Regions from separate parts of the Ornithinibacillus sp. 4-3 genome, predicted to be linked through region 3. Evidence: riboswitches for the same ligand, from Rfam matches in the RefSeq annotation. Region 3 holds a riboswitch; each other region holds the start of a gene.

Region 1 (6,120 bases), 1.3 Mb from region 3:
TTTCCAAGGAAATAAATAATCTTGCTGCAACATATAACCAATAGCTAATTTTGTTTCGCTGATTGGTTCGTTTTTGAGTAAGACTTTACCTTTTGTCGGTTGAATAATTCCTGCAATAATAGATAAGACTGTAGATTTCCCACATCCACTTGGTCCAAGTATGGAAACGAACTCTCCTTCTTTTATAGAGCATGATATATGATCTAGCGCTTTTGTGTAGTTTTTATCTGAAAAGTAATGATGGGAAATTTTTTCTAATGTTAGAAACGACAAACGTTTTCACCCCTCTGTTACTCACTAATTACTTCTTCTGCAATTTCTGTATTGACCAAATCATCATATGGAACATCTTCGTCTGGAAGTTCACCAGCCTGATCCATAACGTCCTTTAGATTGTTCCATTCTTCTTCATCTAAAATAGGATCAGTAGCAAATGAATCTTGATTTTTGTAACGTTCCATTGATGATGTGAGCATTTCTAAATCTGTATCTTCAAAATAAGGTTGAAGTAATGTAGCGATTTCTTCAGCATCGTTTTCTTGTACCCATTGTTGAGCTTTATAAATGGCACGTGTAAAACTCAAAGCAACATCCCTATCCTTTTCTAAGAAGCTTTGTTTGGCCATAAATACGGTATAAGGTAAGCGCCCAGATTCTTCTCCAAAAGAAGCAATGGTGTAACCAGCTCCTTCTTTTTCCATAACGCTTGCTGTAGGTTCAAATAGCTGCACATATTCATAATCACCTGAGACAAAGGCGCTTGGAATATTTGCAAAGTCTATGTTCTGAGATAACTCTAAATCCGCATGTGGATCAATACCGTTTTTTCTAAGAACAAATTCTCCAACCATTTGTGGCATTCCACCTTTACGTTGCCCAAGAAATTTGCTGTCTTTTAGGTCTTCCCAGCTAAAGTTAGGTTTAGGTTCCTTGGCAACTAAAAACGTTCCATCGGTCTGGGTGAGTTGAGCAAAATTCACAGCATGATCTTTGGAATCTTGTGCATAAACATAAATAGATGTTTCGGAGCCAACGAGCGCAATATCAATACTATCTGATAATAATGCGGTCATGGTTTTGTCTCCACCCCAGACAGTCTGTAAGTCAACTTCAAGACCTTCTTCTTCAAAGAAACCTTTTTCAAGTGCAATGTATTGTGGTGCATAGAAAAGAGAACGTGTAACTTCTCCTAACTGGATGGATGTTTTTTCATTTGTATCACTACACGCTGACAGAAACACGAGTAATATACATGAAAACAAGGCAAAATATTTAATTTTATTCATTCAACTCTACCCTTTCAAAATTAGTGTAATGTCAAAATAGCCTATGCATCATTGAAAAATTATGTGATTACTTTTCTGGGCTTTTGTAACAGGTAGAAAGGATGAAAAACTAAAGAGGTGTTTAGAAGCAGAATGGGATTTACAATAGGATCTGTGTTTCACGCTTATGTAGTAAAAATATAAGGTTAAAATATGATTCGAGTGACGAACGCAATAAATCGAAGCTAATCAGATTATCTATGCTGGGGGAAAGGGGAATAAAAAAGTCGACCTCATAATGAGATCGACTTTGTTTTACGCTGTAAAAGTAGGTCCTGCTTGTTTGATATTTTCACTTACTCCAGTAAATTTCTCGAAGTTTTCATGGAATTTCGCTGCTAATGCTTTTGCTTCTTTATCATAAGCATCTTGATCTGACCATGTGTTTTTCGGTACTAATACATCGCTAGGAACTCCAGCAATTTCTTGAGGAATTTCTAATCCGAAAATCTCATCTTTAACTGTCGCAACATTGTCTAATTCACCAGTTAAAGCGGCTTGAATCATTCCACGTGTATATGCAAGTTTCATACGGCTACCAACACCATATGGACCGCCAGTCCAACCAGTATTTACTAAGAATACACTAACATTATGCTCATCAATTTTCTTACCTAACATTTCTGCATAAACAGAAGGTGCTAATGGTAAGAAAGGAGCTCCAAAGCAAGTAGAGAAAGTTGCTTGTGGTTCAGTAACTCCACGTTCTGTACCAGCTAACTTACTTGTAAATCCACTTAAGAAATGATACATTGCTTGATCCTTTGATAGCTTACTAATTGGAGGTAAGGTACCAGAAGCATCAGCTGTTAAGAAGATAATCGCTTTTGGATGTCCAGCAACACTTGGTGAAAGTGCATTATCAATATATTCTAATGGATATGCAGCTCTTGTATTCTCTGTTAAAGAGACATCATCATAATCAGCTACACGAGTATCTTTATCTAAAACGACGTTTTCTAGTACAGAGCCAAAACGAATGGCATCATAAATTTGTGGTTCATTTTCTCTTGTTAAATTAATTGTTTTCGCATAGCATCCGCCTTCAATGTTAAATACACCTGTAGGACTCCAAGCATGCTCATCATCACCAATTAATTTACGGTTTGGATCTGCTGAAAGTGTAGTTTTCCCTGTTCCAGATAGACCAAAGAATAATGCAACATCGCCTTCTTCACCAACGTTAGCAGAGCAGTGCATAGATAGAATATCTTGTTGTGGTAGAAGATAGTTCATTACAGAGAAAATAGACTTTTTCATTTCTCCAGCATATTCTGTTCCACCAATTAAAATAATACGCTTGCTAAAGCTTACTAAAATAAAAGCTTCAGAGTTTGTACCATCTACAGCTGGATCAGCTTTGAATGTAGGAGCAGAAACAATAGTAAATTCCGCTTCTAATGTAGCTAGTTCTTCTTCTGTTGGACGAATAAACATTTGTTTAGCAAATAGATTATGCCACGCATATTCATTAAACACTTGGATTGGCAAACGGTACGCTTCATCTGCACCAGCAAAACCTTGGAATAGGAAAATCTCGTCTTTTTCTTTTAAGTATGCGACTACTTTATTAAGTAATTTATCAAATGTTGCTTCATCAGTCGGTTGATTTACATTACCCCAATCAACAAGATTTTCAGTAGTTTCATCACGTACAACGAACTTGTCGTTAGGAGAACGTCCAGTGTATTTACCTGTTGTTGCACAAATTGCGCCAGTAGAAGATAATTCACCTTCTTTGCGTGCTACCAACTTTTCGGTTAATTGTGCTACAGATAAATTTTTCTGTAGTTGCTTATGTGAGATAAGCTCTTGTAATAAAGATGAATTCATGAACAATACCTTCCTTTTTATTCATTTTGTATAAAATGTTTCAATACTTGTTCTTTTAAAAACGCTAATTAGATGTTTATTAGTATAGCAAATCTACCTAGATAGTCTATACTAATTCACGTGTTTTTTAAGTAAAATCAAAAAACTGTAACATATATGTATTACCATTAATACGATAACATGTTTTTAACTTTTCGAAAAGTGAAATACAGAATCTATTTTCCTTACTATAAAGTACCTGCGAAAATTCGACAGTTTGGAGCTTCGGTCTAATTAGAAATTTAGTTTGATAATAATTATTTAAAAAACCTAACTTTTATAAAAAAGATAATCTATACACATATATATAGCACGACTGAAGTTCTTTCCTATTTAATTATATAGAGGATAGGTGGTTCACTAGTCTATTCAATTTCTGAACAAAGATATTGACATCTATAAGTGAATTCGTTACGATATTTTTTAGCATATACTCTCTTATTTTGAGACGGTGGAGGGACAGACCCGATGAAACCCAGCAACCATCACACGATAGTGAAAAGGTGCTAACCTGTTGCAAGGAATACTCCTTGAACAATAAGAGCGAAAGGCTAATCCTTTCCTCTGTTTTGTAGGAAGGGCTTTTTTTATTTGATGTATTTTAAAATAATATATTTCGTTAAATGATGAAAGCTTTTTGGAATTAGTTAATAATAGAGAAGAATGCTAACAAATGACTAGAAGATGCTTAGAAAGAGAAGGAGGATTTCTTCATTATGTTAGAAAATCGTCGGTTATTCACTTCAGAGTCTGTTACAGAAGGACATCCTGATAAGATGAGTGACCAAATTTCAGATGCGATTTTAGATGAAATTTTAAAGCATGATCCATATGCTAGAGTTGCATGTGAAACAACAGTAACGACAGGCCTCGTATTAGTTGCAGGAGAAATATCAACAAAAATTTATGTGGATATCCCAGCAATTGTTAGAAGAACAATAAAAGAGATTGGATACACACGCGCAAAATATGGATTTGATTCAGACACTTGCGCAGTATTAACTGCAATTGATGAACAATCACCAGATATTGCAACTGGAGTAAACACAGCATTAGAAGTTCGAGGAGACGAAGCAGAGAGCGAACAAGAAGAACTTGGAGCAGGTGATCAGGGGCTTATGTTCGGTTTTGCATGTAATGAGACAGAAGAATTAATGCCACTTCCTATTTCTCTTTCTCACCAATTAGCCAAACGTTTAGCAGATGTCCGTAAAGATGAAACATTGGATTATTTGCGTCCAGATGGGAAAACGCAAGTAACAATTGAATATGATGATAATAATCAACCTATTCGTGTAGATACGATTGTGATTTCTACACAACATCATGAAGATATTACAACAGAACAAATTAGAAAAGATATGATAGAGTATGTAATTAACCCAATCGTGCCAGGTCATTTATTAGATCAGAAAACAAAGTATTTAATTAATCCTACAGGAAGATTTGTTATCGGTGGCCCTCAAGGGGATGTCGGTTTAACAGGTAGAAAGATTATTGTAGATACATACGGAGGATATGCAAGACATGGTGGTGGAGCGTTTAGTGGTAAAGACTCTACAAAAGTAGATCGATCTGCTGCATATGCTGCACGTTATGTTGCTAAAAATATTGTTGCTGCCAAACTAGCAGATGTATGTGAGGTACAACTTGCTTATGCGATTGGAGTTGCTGAACCAGTATCCATATCTATTCAAACATTTGGAACAGGTGTTGTGAGTGAAACGAAATTAGTAGAAGCAGTGCGCGCAAATTTTGATTTACGTCCATCCGGAATTATCAATATGTTGAACTTACGTGAGCCAATCTTTAGAAAGACAGCAGCTTATGGACATTTTGGAAGAAATGATGTGTTATTTCCTTGGGAGAAAACAGATAAAGTAGAACAATTACAAGCGTTTGTAAAATAAAAGAGTAGCGAGGAATTATATTTATAATTCCTCGCTTCTTTTTTATGCTTTCTTACCAAGATTAGTATGGTCTTTATAATATTGTGCTTTTTCAACATAAGAAGAACGAATTCTTGCCATTTCTGCTAAATCAGCTTCTGTTAATTCTCTAACTACTTTTGCAGGGCGTCCTAATGCTAATGTGTTGGGTGGGATTTTCTTTCCAGGAGGTACTAGACTTCCGGCCCCAATAAAAGCATTTTCACCGATTTCTGCTCCATCAAGTAAAATTGTTCCCATACCAATTAATGCGTTCTTATGAATTGTCGCTCCATGAACAGTCACTTGATGACCAATTGATACATCATCCTTGATGATGACAGGATGACCTGGACTTTGATGGATCATAGATAAATCTTGGATGTTAACACGATTACCAATAATAGTAGGTTCAACATCTCCGCGAATAACTGTATTAAACCAAACACTTGAGTATTCTCCAATTTTAACGTCGCCAATAATTGTCACATCGTGAGCAATAAAAGCAGTTTTATCTATTATTGGTTCTTTATGTTGATAATGATGTATCATTATTATGCCTCCTTGTACAGCTAGTTATAAGACTCCAGCTACTTCTAAAAGGTTTTTACTAGGATCTCTAATGGTCTATAGGAATAGGCAGCAAATTAACGAGATAGCTTTTTGAAATATAGTTTCTATCGTTTTTGGATAGCTAAAATAAATGGTGGTTTATTTTTTTGATTAATAAAGCCATACTGTAGAACAGAATAATCCTTTTGATCCAGTTGAATGACATGTTTTAAAATCATTTCTTTTTCTTCTGCCCCACCTTCATGACCATGGTAAACAACAAGAACAATAAGTCCATCTTTTTTTAGCAATGAAAGGATAGAATTAATTGCTTTGATGGAGGAATCTCCTTTTGTAATAATTTCTTTATCGCTTCTTGGTAAATAACCTAAATTAAAAATGGCTGCACCAATTTCTTTTTCGCCATGTTCAGCAATATACTT
Region 2 (6,120 bases), 1.2 Mb from region 3:
GAAGATTGACGAAGTAATTTCTCCATCTATTCCCCGGTAGTTGTTCCGTTTTCTTCTTCATCATTCCCACCTTCAACTTCTATATTTGTTAAAAACTCTAAAACACGTTCTGCCATATGATAATATCCTAGTGAATTTGGATGAAAGTGATCATCAGCAAATAGATTATCACTTGCTTGATCAAACACATCTTGCATAGGAATAAATGTAACATCTTCATATTGACTCGTCGTAAAATTACTTGTTCGATTCCAGTCATTTACAATCGTTCCTAATTCCTCTATCTCTGGGAAATATTGAGCAAAAGGATTATAAATTCCTAATAGGAAAATATGTGCTTTATTATTTAGTTCTCTCATTTGTGTCAGAATCGTATTTATACGTTCTTCGTACTTTACACGTTCTCGAGCAAATTGTAAATAATGAAGGTCTACAAAGTTGTCTCTTGCGACTTTCATGATATCATTTGCACCGATTGTAATTAAAATAATATCTGCACTCTTCAGAGACTCCGAAATCTCTTCTTCTTCTTCCATGCGCACAAGCATTTGATCTGTACGATTTCCTCTTTTTCCGAAGTTTTCAAAGGTCGCAATTTGATTTTCTGCATTAATTGTACGATCTAAGATTCCAATGTATCCTCCTGCATTATGTTCATCACCAACTCCTTGAGTTAGGGAATCTCCTATACCAACAATCTTTATATCCTGATGTAAAAAGGAGTTCAGCGCGCTTTTGATTCTCTCGCGGATGCCATTTGTGGATGATGCAGGAACTTCTTCTTCGACAAACTCTTCTGGCTCAATCTCTTCTTCCGCAATTTGCTCAAGAATATCTTCTGTAACAGGAGGAACTTCTTTTAATTTTGCGAAGTTGGATTGTTGTTTACTATATGCATAAATGCTGACGCCACCAATAATAATTAAAATACCTATTATCCCATAAATTATTTTCCTAATAATTGAAATCACACCTATATCATGCACTTATTTAAAAGGGTCTTTTTAAAGCAATTATGTCCAATTTTCTTAAGTTCATTACATAATGAAGTCTAGTCTAAAACTATTATATTTTGTATAGCCTGCCTATAAAAAAATGTGACATCTATCAGAGGTTTTATACTCACTTAATAAGAATTTAGTTCCCAAGAGAATTTTATATTCCTTTTACTGAAAAATTACCTCTAAATGGAGATAAAAATAAAAGACCGTCTTTCATTATTTTACACTTTACATGTACGATGTAAACCGAAATCTTTTTTACAAAATAATTGTTTGAATTGGGGGAAAAGAGGAAATTTTCTTGTTATATGAGATTTTATGCAAATGGAAAATGATTTGAGTTAGTGAAATGAAAAGCCATAAACTTGGTACTTTAAAGTATTAGTTTGAAACCATAAAATATGTATGATTAATTATATTTTCTGTGAAAAAAACCTGTTAGCCGATAAGGAAGCTAACAGGTTTTTCTTCATGAGAAAAGAAAGTATAAAAATTGCGCAAATTAATGCTTATTCAAAGTTAGCGCTGTCTAGCTCTGAGCACCAAAAACTAAGAGCTAACGCGAGCCATCCTATAATAAAGGAGACTTGGCGATTGACAAGGCGTTAGGCGCAGACAGAGTCATAGTCGCACTTTTATCGACTAAGTTCAGTCACGTCACGCTTTTAGCCTGTAAGGGCGCGACTTTCGCTTTTTGTTTTATGAATTATTTACTTGTCCTTGCTTCTACTATTTCTTCTAATAAATCTTTATTAAAGAAGACGATAGCGTCATGTATACTTCCCAATGCACTTATGATATCTCCTGTTGGCTCATTTTCTACCCAGATGATTTTTCCTTGCTTCTCTGTAAATGTAGTCAGTTGAGCTTTTGAGATATTATCTTTGACCCATAGTGCATCAACTTGGTCTGTAGAAGAGATGGCATCCACTGCAATTATTTGATAACCAGCCTTTTTAACTGCTGCTACTTTTGTTTCGTCGATATCAGCAACTGCAATGACCTTTTGGCGTAAGCCTTCACTGCGGTCAAATGGTGAATGTACTAGCCATTTTGTAACTGAATCTTCGGTGTTTGTAAGCGAAGGTTCAATACCTACCGCTTTAGACATTGCTTGATCCAAGTCTTCTAAAATATCTTTTACAGATTCAAGTCCAATAGATAGACGAATTAATTCTTCATTTACTCCACTTTTCTCCAGATCCTCTGCACTTAATTGTTGATGTGTAGTGGATGCAGGATGGATAATTAATGATTTCGCATCACCAACATTTGCAACATGTGACCATAGCTTCACATTGTCGATTGCTTTTCTTCCAGCATCACGACCGCCTTTAATTCCAAATGTAACAATGGAACCGTAACCTTCTGTAAAGTACTTATGTGCAAGCTCATGTGATGGGTGATCTTTTAAGCCAGGGTAGTTCACCCAATCTACCGCAGGATGTGTTGTTAAGAACTTAACAACTTTTTCTGTATTTTTCGCATGACGTTCCATTCGTAAATGTAAAGTTTCTAATCCTTGCAACAATAAAAATGCGTTATGTGGACTTAAGCAAGCGCCGATATCACGCAATAACTGTACTCGTAGTTTAATAGCAAATGCAGGTGCACCTACATCTACATAGCGTAATCCATTATAGCTATCATCTGGCTCTGTAAATCCTGGGAATTTTCCATTACTCCAGTCAAATTTTCCGCCATCAACGACAACTCCAGCAATGGAATTCCCATGTCCACCAATCCATTTTGTGGCAGAATGAACAACAATATCTGCACCCCATTTTAATGGATGCGCGATTCCAGGTGCGAATGTGTTATCAATAATAAGAGGAATCCCATGCTCATGAGCAATATCAGCTACAGCCTCAATGTCAAAAACATACAAGCTTGGGTTTGTAATGGTCTCCCCATAAACTGCTTTTGTTTTATCCGTAATAGCTTCTCTAAAGTTTTCAGGATCCGATCCATCAACGAATTTTACATTGATTCCATATCTAGGCAAGGTATGGACGAATAAATTATATGTTCCACCGTATAGGTTACTATCTGTAACAATTTCATCTCCAGCACTTGCAATATTTAAAATGGCAAATGTAATTGCCGCCATACCAGAAGAAGTTGCGACAGCTGCAACCCCGTCTTCCAGTAAACTTACACGCTGTTCAAATGCATCCACCGTTGGATTGGTAATACGAGTATAAATATTTCCAGTTTTTTGTAATGCGAATACGCCTTGGGCATGCTCTGAATCCGGGAATACATAGGATGTTGTTTGGTGAATAGGTACTGCGCGAGATCCTGTTACTGGATCAGGGACCTGCCCACCATGAAGTAGAATAGTATCTTGATCTTGGAAATGAAATGTTGACATAATTAATAATCCTCCTCTTAATTTTTAGAAGCTTATATTGTAAAGATGTGATGATTCAAATTCAGAAAAAGAAAAGACCTCTTCTGAATAAGAAGAGGTCGTATGGTAAGGTCACGAATCCTCCTCTTATCTTCCAGATTAATGCGATTAATCTGTAGGATTTGGCACCATTAAAAGTAAAATTATTTACTCCAAGGTTGCTGGGCTTCATAGGGCCTATCCCCTCCACCACTCTTGATAAGAGATTGAGCATATAACTTAACGAGTATTATATAATTCCATTTTTTTAATTGCAAGTAATTTTCACACTAGTTTTTGTTTTCTTTGTTCAGATAATTAGATTGAAAATTCAGATGATAAATGCTTTTCAATGCTAGTTGTATCCAGTACAATAAAAGTCATAGGAATGGAGGGATTGTATGCCGAAAAAATATCAACGATTTGAAACGGCTATTATTCATGAAGGATATGATGAAAAAGAAGTATTAGGAAGTCTTGTTCCTCCTTTGTTCCAATCATCTACATTTGTATTTGATTCTGCTGAGCAAGGAGAACAACGATTTAGTGGTGAAACAGATGGTTATACCTATTCACGATTACGTAATCCTACTGTAGCGATATTAGAAGAAAGGATTGCTGCAATAGAAAATGGTGAAAAAGGTTTAGCATTTGGTTCTGGTATGGCTGCTATCTCCGCTGTATTATTTTCCTTAACGAAAGCTAATGACCATATCATTAGCTCTGTAGCTTTATATGGGAATACATTTGGTTTATTGAAATTAATGGAGGAAAAATACAATATTGCTCATGAAACTTGTAGTATGAAATCTACAGAAGAAATACGTTCATTGATTCGAAAAGAAACGGCATGCATTTTTGTGGAAACACCAGTAAATCCAACCATGCAGTTAATTGATCTGAAAATGGTAGCAGATGTGGCTAAAGAATTTGATATCCCTGTAGTAATAGACAATACATTCTGTTCTCCTTATTTACAACGCCCATTAGATTTAGGCTGTGACATTGTTGTACATAGTGCTACAAAATATATTGGGGGTCACGGAGATGTTGTTGCTGGTTTAGCAGCAGGAAAGGCAGAGCTAATTGAGCGAATTCGCAAGACAACGTTTAAAGATATTGGTGGGATTATTTCTCCATTTGATGCCTGGCTTCTGTTACGTGGTTTGAAGACATTGCCTGTTCGAATGGATCGTCATTGTGAAAATGCTGAACAGATTTTTAAACGTTTAAAAGAACATCCAAAAGTAGCAAATGCTTATTATCCAGGAGACGCTGATGCTCCAGATTATGAAATATTTAAGAAACAAATGAAAAGTGGAGGAGGAATGATTGCATTTGAAGTTGTTGGTACAAAGAAAGATGCGCAAAAGTTTTTAAATGCAGTAAAAGTAATTAAGCTAGCAGTTAGTTTAGGTGATATTGATTCCCTTATTCAACATCCTGCAACGATGACACATAAAATTGTTCCAGAGAAAGAGCGTTTAGAAATGGGAATTACTGATACAATGATTCGACTTTCCATTGGTCTAGAGGCATGGGAAGACTTGTGGGAGGATTTAGAGCAAGCATTAGAGGTCATCTGATGTATTTGTAATAGGAATGGAGCAGAACTATGACGTATTATTATTTTATTGGTGCTGATGTCACTCTCAAGCCGTGGGAAGATAATCGTAATGCGATTGGAATATGGCCGAGCGAAGATGATGAAGGTTATTTTGCTAAGGCGCTACACTATCCTCTTCAACATGAGATTTACAATGGACTAGATAGTGAAAGTGAAACGATTAGCTTGATGAATTACTTACGTTTTCAAGCAGAGGATAAGGAGCAATGTGTTTTTGAAATTGCACATTTGCTAAGCTCCAATATAGAAGATTATCAGGTGAAGGAGCGGGTGGATAAAATTTTCTCTGAAATCCAGTCGCCAAAGGAGCTTATTATTCCAGTTGGAACGATATTAACCATTCGGAAAAATAAATAACTATCAAAAAGCGTGGGGAAATAATTAATTTCCTCACGCTAAATTTGTTTGTTTTTTCATTTTCTTAAGCTTTTTTTTCATTTTCTTCTTTTGTCTGCGTTGATGGTTCATATAGGATAATAGAGCACCGGTAACAACTACACCTCTTGAAGCATTACGAATCAAGCTAGGGACTGGACCATTTTCTATAGGACGTGGATCTGAATGAGTGCTATATGGCGTGCTCGTAGACTCAATCGTTTGATCTTTTGATGGCACTGTATGGTACGTATACGCATTTTTTGTTGTATCTTCTTTGTTTAAAGCATCTAGATTCTTAGGCTCTAGACTGTCATCTGCGTGCTTGTCATAACGCATTAATGGAATGAAAATAGCCAGTAAAGCCAAAATAGCAACTATCCCGACAATGATGACTGCGGAAAAAGAATTTGTTGAAGCAAATATGAAAGTATTGCTAATGGAAAGATCCATAGCAAAAGTAGGTGTAGCCCATACTAGAAATAGGAAAACAGAGAATAATACTACCATTGTTTTTTTCATTTGGATCATTTCCTTCCGAGTTTTTCTTTCGTTAAACATACCATTTCTATTAGTTTATTTCAAAGTATACGAGATTTTTAGAAAATCATATCCCGTAATCCAGTTAAGCTAATTCTTTATTCTTTTTATAAGATTTTTGCAAGGAGATATAATTTATGATGAACCAGAAAAATCCAGCAAATATTGGAAGAACAATGGTTTCA
Region 3 (6,120 bases):
GAAATTGGGCTATAGCTCACGTCCTGTTACTATAAAAGGGAAGCAAGCAGCTGCAGCAGTAGGGCAGAGCCTATTAGTCCAGTCTTATATTGAGCATTTTTCTAAATATGATATTGTACCAGCACAGATTTTATTAACAAGAGGAGATTTCTTAGATCGTGATCGGTATCGCAATGCATTTGCTACTATAACAGAGCTTCTAGATCGAGGCTTGATACCGATTATTAATGAAAACGATACGGTTGCAATTGATGAGTTGACATTTGGTGATAACGATATGCTTTCAGCTTTGGTAAGTGGTTTCATTCATGCAGATCAATTAATTATTTTAACTGATATTAATGGATTATATACTGCAAACCCAAATACAGATCCCACTGCCCAGAAAATTGATTTTCTAGAAGGAATCACAGATGAAATGATGAAAGCTGCGGGAGATTCAGGCTCTAAAGTAGGAACTGGGGGAATGAAATCCAAGCTTCTTGCTGCAAAACGAGCAACTTCCTTAGGTGTATCTGTATTTATTGGGCAAGGGGAAGGACCGGATAAATTAAAAATTATCCTTGAAGGGGAAGGGGACGGAACCTATATTGCTAGTCACACAGAGGGAGCTATTAATACGAAGCGTCAGTGGATTGCCCTTCATTCTGAAAGTGTAGGGAAGCTGTATATAGATCCAGGTGCTGAAGAAGCGATTATGTTTAAAGGGAAAAGTTTGTTACCAGCGGGAATTTTCAAAGTGTCTGGTACCTTCCAAAAAGGAGAAGTAGTTGAAGTACACGGAATGAATGGATTACTTGGAAAAGGAGAAGTAAGCTGTTCGTCAGATGAAGTTATGAAAAAAATTATGAGTAGAAACCAGGAAGAGGCAATAGAGAACTGCGTCTTATCTGGAGAAGTGATTCACCGAGATCGTTGGGTCAAAAAAATTAATGCTTAGGAGGTTATAATCATGAGTGAAGTATTGCAAAAAGGAAAAATTGCAAAAGAAACTAGTTATCAATTAGTAAACATAACGACCGAGGAAAAAAATCAAGCCTTACAGAATATAGCCAAACAATTATTAATAGACATAGAAAGTATTTTACAAGCAAATAAAATAGATTTGTTAGAAGGAAAAGAGAAAGGGCTAACAGATGCATTTTTAGATCGAATTATGCTAGATAAAAAACGTATTCAAGATATGCATGATGCCATTGGGCAGCTAGTTACATTAGTGGATCCAGTTGGAGAAATCTTAGAAACTATTGAAAAAGAAAATGGAATTCATGTACAAAAAAAACGTGTGCCTATTGGTGTAGTTGGCATGATTTATGAGGCAAGACCGAATGTAACGATAGATGCTGCGACATTAGCATTAAAAACAGGAAATGCGATTATTTTACGTGGTAGCTCATCAGCAAAACATTCAAATATAGCATTAGTATCATCTATTCATCGCGCATTAGAACAAAGTAAGATACCTGCAGATGCAGTGCAATTAATTGAAGATACGAGTAGAGAAACAGCGAAAGAATTATTTTGTTTAGAGGAATATTTAGATGTATTAATTCCGCGTGGAGGAAGTCAATTAATTAAAACAGTAGTACGAGAATCTACTGTTCCTGTTATTGAGACTGGTGCTGGGAATTGTCATTTGTTTATTGATCATTCAGCCGACTATCAAATGGCAGAAAACATTGTATTAAATGCTAAGCTTCAGCGTCCATCGGTTTGTAATGCAATAGAATCCCTTCTAATCGAATCAGGTTGGTTTGTAGCTAATGGGGAACGTTTACTTAATAAATTACAGGAAAAAGGCGTATCTATTTATGGAGATGAAAAAGTGCGTCAAGTATGTCCAAATGCATTTGAAGCTACAGAGGATGATTGGGAAAAAGAATATTTAGGCTTATCTATTAGCGTGAAAGTTGTGGAAACTTGCAAAGAAGCTGTGGAGCATATTAATAACTATGGAACAAAGCATTCAGAAGCTATTGTGACAGAAGATAAGGAGAATGCGAAATTCTTTTTACAAAATGTAGATGCTGCCGCAGTGTATCATAATGTATCAACTCGATTTACAGATGGCTTTGAATTTGGTTATGGTGCAGAAATAGGAATCAGTACACAAAAATTGCATGCAAGAGGTCCAATGGGATTGCCTGCATTAACTTCTAGTAAATTTTTTATTACTGGTGAAGGACAAATTAGAAATTAATAAAAAAGAACGCTATAGCCGCTTAGAAAGTGCTGTAGCGTTCTTGTCATTTTAACTCCAAACTTCGTTGGCAATATCAACAATATATTTTAATTTCTTCCACTGATCTTCTTCTGTTAATTTATTTCCATGGTGTGTAGATGCAAATCCACATTGTGGACTAATACAGATTTGCTCAAATGGAATATAATTAGAAGCTTCCTTAATGCGAGCAATAATCTCATCCTTATCCTCAAGCTCTCCATGTTTAGATGTGAATACACCAAGTACTACTCTAGGACCAACTTTTGGTACATGTTTTAAAGGTTCAAATGTTCCAGCGCGCTCATCATCATATTCTAAGAAGAAGCCATCTACTTTTTCTTTAGCAAGTAGGGTAGGTGCAATGAGATCATAGCTTCCTGAGAATGCATAGTTAGAACGGTAATTACCACGGCAAAGATGTGTTGTAATATATAAATCTTCTGGTTTATCATCAAGCACTCTATTGATAACGCGAAGTGCTAAATCAATTAAATAATCTCTATCATATTTTCCATCGTTAAATGGAATGTCAGGAGAAGAGAGACCTGCGATATATACATCATCTAATTGTAGATAGCGGCATCCTGCATCGTAAAATGCTTGGAGTGCATCTTTATATGCTTGTATCACATCATTTGCATATTCTTCGATATCTGGATAGATAGATTCATCAATAATACCTGCATTAAATAGCTGGTTTGGGCTTGGAATTGTTTGTTTAGCAACAGCACGTCCACCAACAATCTCATTAAATAATTTGAAATCCTTAACATGTGGATGATCAGGATTAAATGAAACCTTACCAACGTTGCGAACGTTATATCTTTCTGTTTCTTCACCACCAGCGAATTGGTAACCTTCGTCTGGAACATATCCTTCAATACCATTTAGATGCTCCAAAAAGTCTGTATGCCAGAATCTTCTTCTGAATTCCCCATCTGTAACCGCTTGTAAACCAACTTCAATTTGCTTGTCTACAATTTTTGTAATTTCTTCTGTTTCAATAATGTATAATTCTTCTGCTGAAAGATTTCCTTCCTTAACATCTTTTCTTGCTTGATGGATTCTTTCAGGGCGTAGTAAACTTCCTACATGGTCTGCGCGAAATGGAATTTTAGTCATATTATAATTCTCCCCTTAAATATTTTTAATTTTATTAAATACTTGTTTTAGATCTGCAATGATGTCGGCTGCTTCTTCTACGCCAACTGAAAAACGAAGTAAACGATCACAAATACCACGACGTTCTCTTTCTTCAACTGGCATATCTGCATGTGTTTGTGTCGTTGGATATGTAATGAAACTTTCTACACCACCAAGACTTTCTGCAAATGTTATCAGCTGGATATTCTGTAAAAAAGGATCCACCCATTCTGTTTTCTTCAAACGAAAGGATAACATTCCACCTTTTCCAGCATATAAAACATCTGTAACAATTTCTGGTTCTGATTCTAGATATTTAGCAACTTCCTTCGCATTTGCATCATGTTGTTTCATGCGAAGATGAAGCGTTTTTAAACCGCGTATCATTAACCATGAATCGAATGGAGACAATACAGCACCAGCTGTGTTATGGAACATAGCGAGCTTTTCGGAAAGCTCTTTCCCTTTAGATACGACTAATCCTCCAAGCACATCATTATGGCCACCAATATATTTTGTAGCGCTATGGATTACAATATCTGCCCCCAATTCAATTGGACGCTGGATATAAGGAGTTAAAAAAGTATTGTCAACAATGAGTAAGAGATTATGTTTTTTAGCTAATTTATTAGCCGCTTCAATATCGATTTCATGCATGATTGGATTTGTAGGAGATTCGATAAATAATGCCTTTGTATTTTCATTAATCAATGCTTCGGTTTCTGTTAAATCTGTAAATGTAGAATAAGTTGTATGAATGTTATATGCATCCCTATATTGATCGAAAATACGGAATGTACCACCATAAATATCTTCAATTGCAATTAACTCATCACCAGAGTGAAATAAAGTTAATACAAGTTGAATAGCAGCCATTCCGGAACTACAGGCAAATCCTGCATCACCAGATTCAAGGCTTGCAATACCTTCTTCTAAAATTGTACGGGTAGGGTTTTTCGTACGAGTATAATCGTAGCCTGTAGATAGTCCAATGCCTTTGTGTTCATAAGCAGTGGATAAATAAATGGGCGGATTGATGGCGCCTGTTTTATCGTCGCTTTTGTTTCCAATTTGAACTAATTTGGTTTCTATGTTTGTCATAAGACATTCCTCCTCTCAAAAATTTATTCCAGTGCTAATGGTAGAAAATAAAAAGACCTCTTCTTGAAAGTAGAAGAGGTCTTTAATCAGCGCACTAGATTATTCTCTTCTTATCTTCAAGCATTATGCTACTGGATTTGGCACAGTACTTATAAAAGTCTGTTGCCGAGATATCGCAGGGCCAGTCCCTCCATCTCTCTTGATAAGAAATATAATGATTTAATTGTTGCTCTAACATTACTTTATTTGAAAAAAAATGTCAACTAATATTTGGAAGGTGATTTTAGATTGGAAATTATTAAATAACTTGTAATAGGGAAGAGCATTCAAAATTGACTTTTCTGACATGAATTGATGTATGAAAATACGGAAAATATGTTATATTTAATGCAGAACAGAATTTACATAGAGGGAGAGAGTATTACATGAAGCTTGTTAGTTATAAGGCAAAAGCAAACCAAAGCTCAGCTCGTATGGGGTTTATCGTAGAAAACAAAGTAGTTGACCTTCAGGAAAGCTATCGTCTAGCGATGTTTGCAGAAGAGAATTTATCAGCAATAGAAGAAATTGACAAGGAATTACCAGCATGTCCCAATGCTTTTTATCGAATTGGACAGCCAGCTTTTGATAAAGCAAAAGCTGCTTATGAATATTCTTTACAGGTAGATAAATCAGATGTTATTTCACTAGATAGAGAAAAAGTAACTTTAGAAACACCAATTCCTGAACCACGTAAAATTATCTGTATCGGGCGAAATTATATTGAACATGCCGCAGAAATGGAAAGTGATGTACCGGAATTTCCAGTATTATTTACAAAATACGCTACATCCTTAATTGGACCTGAAGATGCTATTGAAAAAACACCACAAACAGAAAAATTAGATTATGAAGTAGAATTATGTATTGTAGTTGGAAAAGAAGCAAGAGAAGTGAAGAAAGAAGATGCTTTTGCTTATATTGCTGGATATACCATTGGAAATGACACAACTGCTCGTGATTTACAAAAGCGTACACCACAATGGTTACAAGGAAAAGCAATTGACCGTACTTCACCGATTGGTCCATGGGTAGTTAGCGCAGATGAATTATCTGATCCTGCTAATTTAAATGTTCGTTCTTATGTAAATGGTGAGAAGCGTCAAGATTCAAATACGAATAAACTTATTTTTGATGTGCCATTTTTAATGGAATTCATCTCACATTTAGTAACATTAGAGCCTGGAGATATTATTATGACAGGTACTCCAGATGGGGTAGGAGTAGCTATGAAGCCACCTCAATTCCTCCAAGCTGGAGACATAGTTACACTAGAAATAGAAAATATTGGAACATTAGAAAATAAAGTGATTGATCGTCCATAAATGAAAATAGGGATTGTTGAAAAATAAAACCTTCAACAATCCCTGCTTTTTATTTAATGCGATTTTGTAAATCAATTAATGCTTTGTTTAGATCGTCCATCATTTTATCAATAGCTTCTTTTTTAGGAAGGTCAGGATCAAGTGTGATCGGGTCTCCAAAAATAAGATGTGGTTTTCTAAATTTAAATAAGTCACTAAAGTTATTTGGTCCAACATATGCTGCTGGAACAATTGGAGCTTTGGAATGTGTTGCAATGGTAACGGCACCTTTTTTTAATGGAACTTCCT

What was found. Region 3 has a riboswitch for S-adenosylmethionine ahead of AB4Y30_RS05410 (methionine biosynthesis PLP-dependent protein). Riboswitches for the same ligand answer to the same signal wherever they lie in the genome.
Region 1: another riboswitch for S-adenosylmethionine. It lies ahead of metK (methionine adenosyltransferase); the one in region 3 lies ahead of AB4Y30_RS05410 (methionine biosynthesis PLP-dependent protein).
Region 2: another riboswitch for S-adenosylmethionine. It lies ahead of AB4Y30_RS17160 (O-acetylhomoserine aminocarboxypropyltransferase/cysteine synthase family protein); the one in region 3 lies ahead of AB4Y30_RS05410 (methionine biosynthesis PLP-dependent protein).

The regions. Positions count from the first base shown of each region.
Region 1 covers NZ_CP162599.1:2,394,704-2,400,823, reverse strand. Annotated here, with positions in the region: gene AB4Y30_RS11775 (ABC transporter ATP-binding protein) at 1-273, opposite strand, end outside; gene AB4Y30_RS11770 (ABC transporter substrate-binding protein) at 291-1,286, opposite strand; gene pckA (phosphoenolpyruvate carboxykinase (ATP)) at 1,581-3,158, opposite strand; SAM riboswitch class I at 3,633-3,741, shown strand; gene metK (methionine adenosyltransferase) at 3,914-5,107, shown strand; gene AB4Y30_RS11755 (gamma carbonic anhydrase family protein) at 5,150-5,677, opposite strand; gene AB4Y30_RS11750 (class I SAM-dependent methyltransferase) at 5,803-6,120, opposite strand, start outside.
Region 2 covers NZ_CP162599.1:3,569,089-3,575,208, reverse strand. Annotated here, with positions in the region: gene AB4Y30_RS17170 (YpmS family protein) at 1-61, opposite strand, end outside; gene AB4Y30_RS17165 (GDSL-type esterase/lipase family protein) at 27-971, opposite strand; gene AB4Y30_RS17160 (O-acetylhomoserine aminocarboxypropyltransferase/cysteine synthase family protein) at 1,708-3,375, opposite strand; SAM riboswitch class I at 3,499-3,619, opposite strand; gene megL (methionine gamma-lyase) at 3,795-4,979, shown strand; gene AB4Y30_RS17150 (hypothetical protein) at 5,009-5,377, shown strand; gene AB4Y30_RS17145 (hypothetical protein) at 5,411-5,917, opposite strand; gene AB4Y30_RS17140 (DUF3278 domain-containing protein) at 6,021-6,120, opposite strand, start outside.
Region 3 covers NZ_CP162599.1:1,104,628-1,110,747, forward strand. Annotated here, with positions in the region: gene proB (glutamate 5-kinase) at 1-940, shown strand, start outside; gene AB4Y30_RS05400 (glutamate-5-semialdehyde dehydrogenase) at 953-2,200, shown strand; gene AB4Y30_RS05405 (5-methyltetrahydropteroyltriglutamate--homocysteine S-methyltransferase) at 2,252-3,346, opposite strand; gene AB4Y30_RS05410 (methionine biosynthesis PLP-dependent protein) at 3,362-4,468, opposite strand; SAM riboswitch class I at 4,576-4,677, opposite strand; gene AB4Y30_RS05415 (fumarylacetoacetate hydrolase family protein) at 4,894-5,832, shown strand; gene AB4Y30_RS05420 (lysophospholipid acyltransferase family protein) at 5,882-6,120, opposite strand, start outside.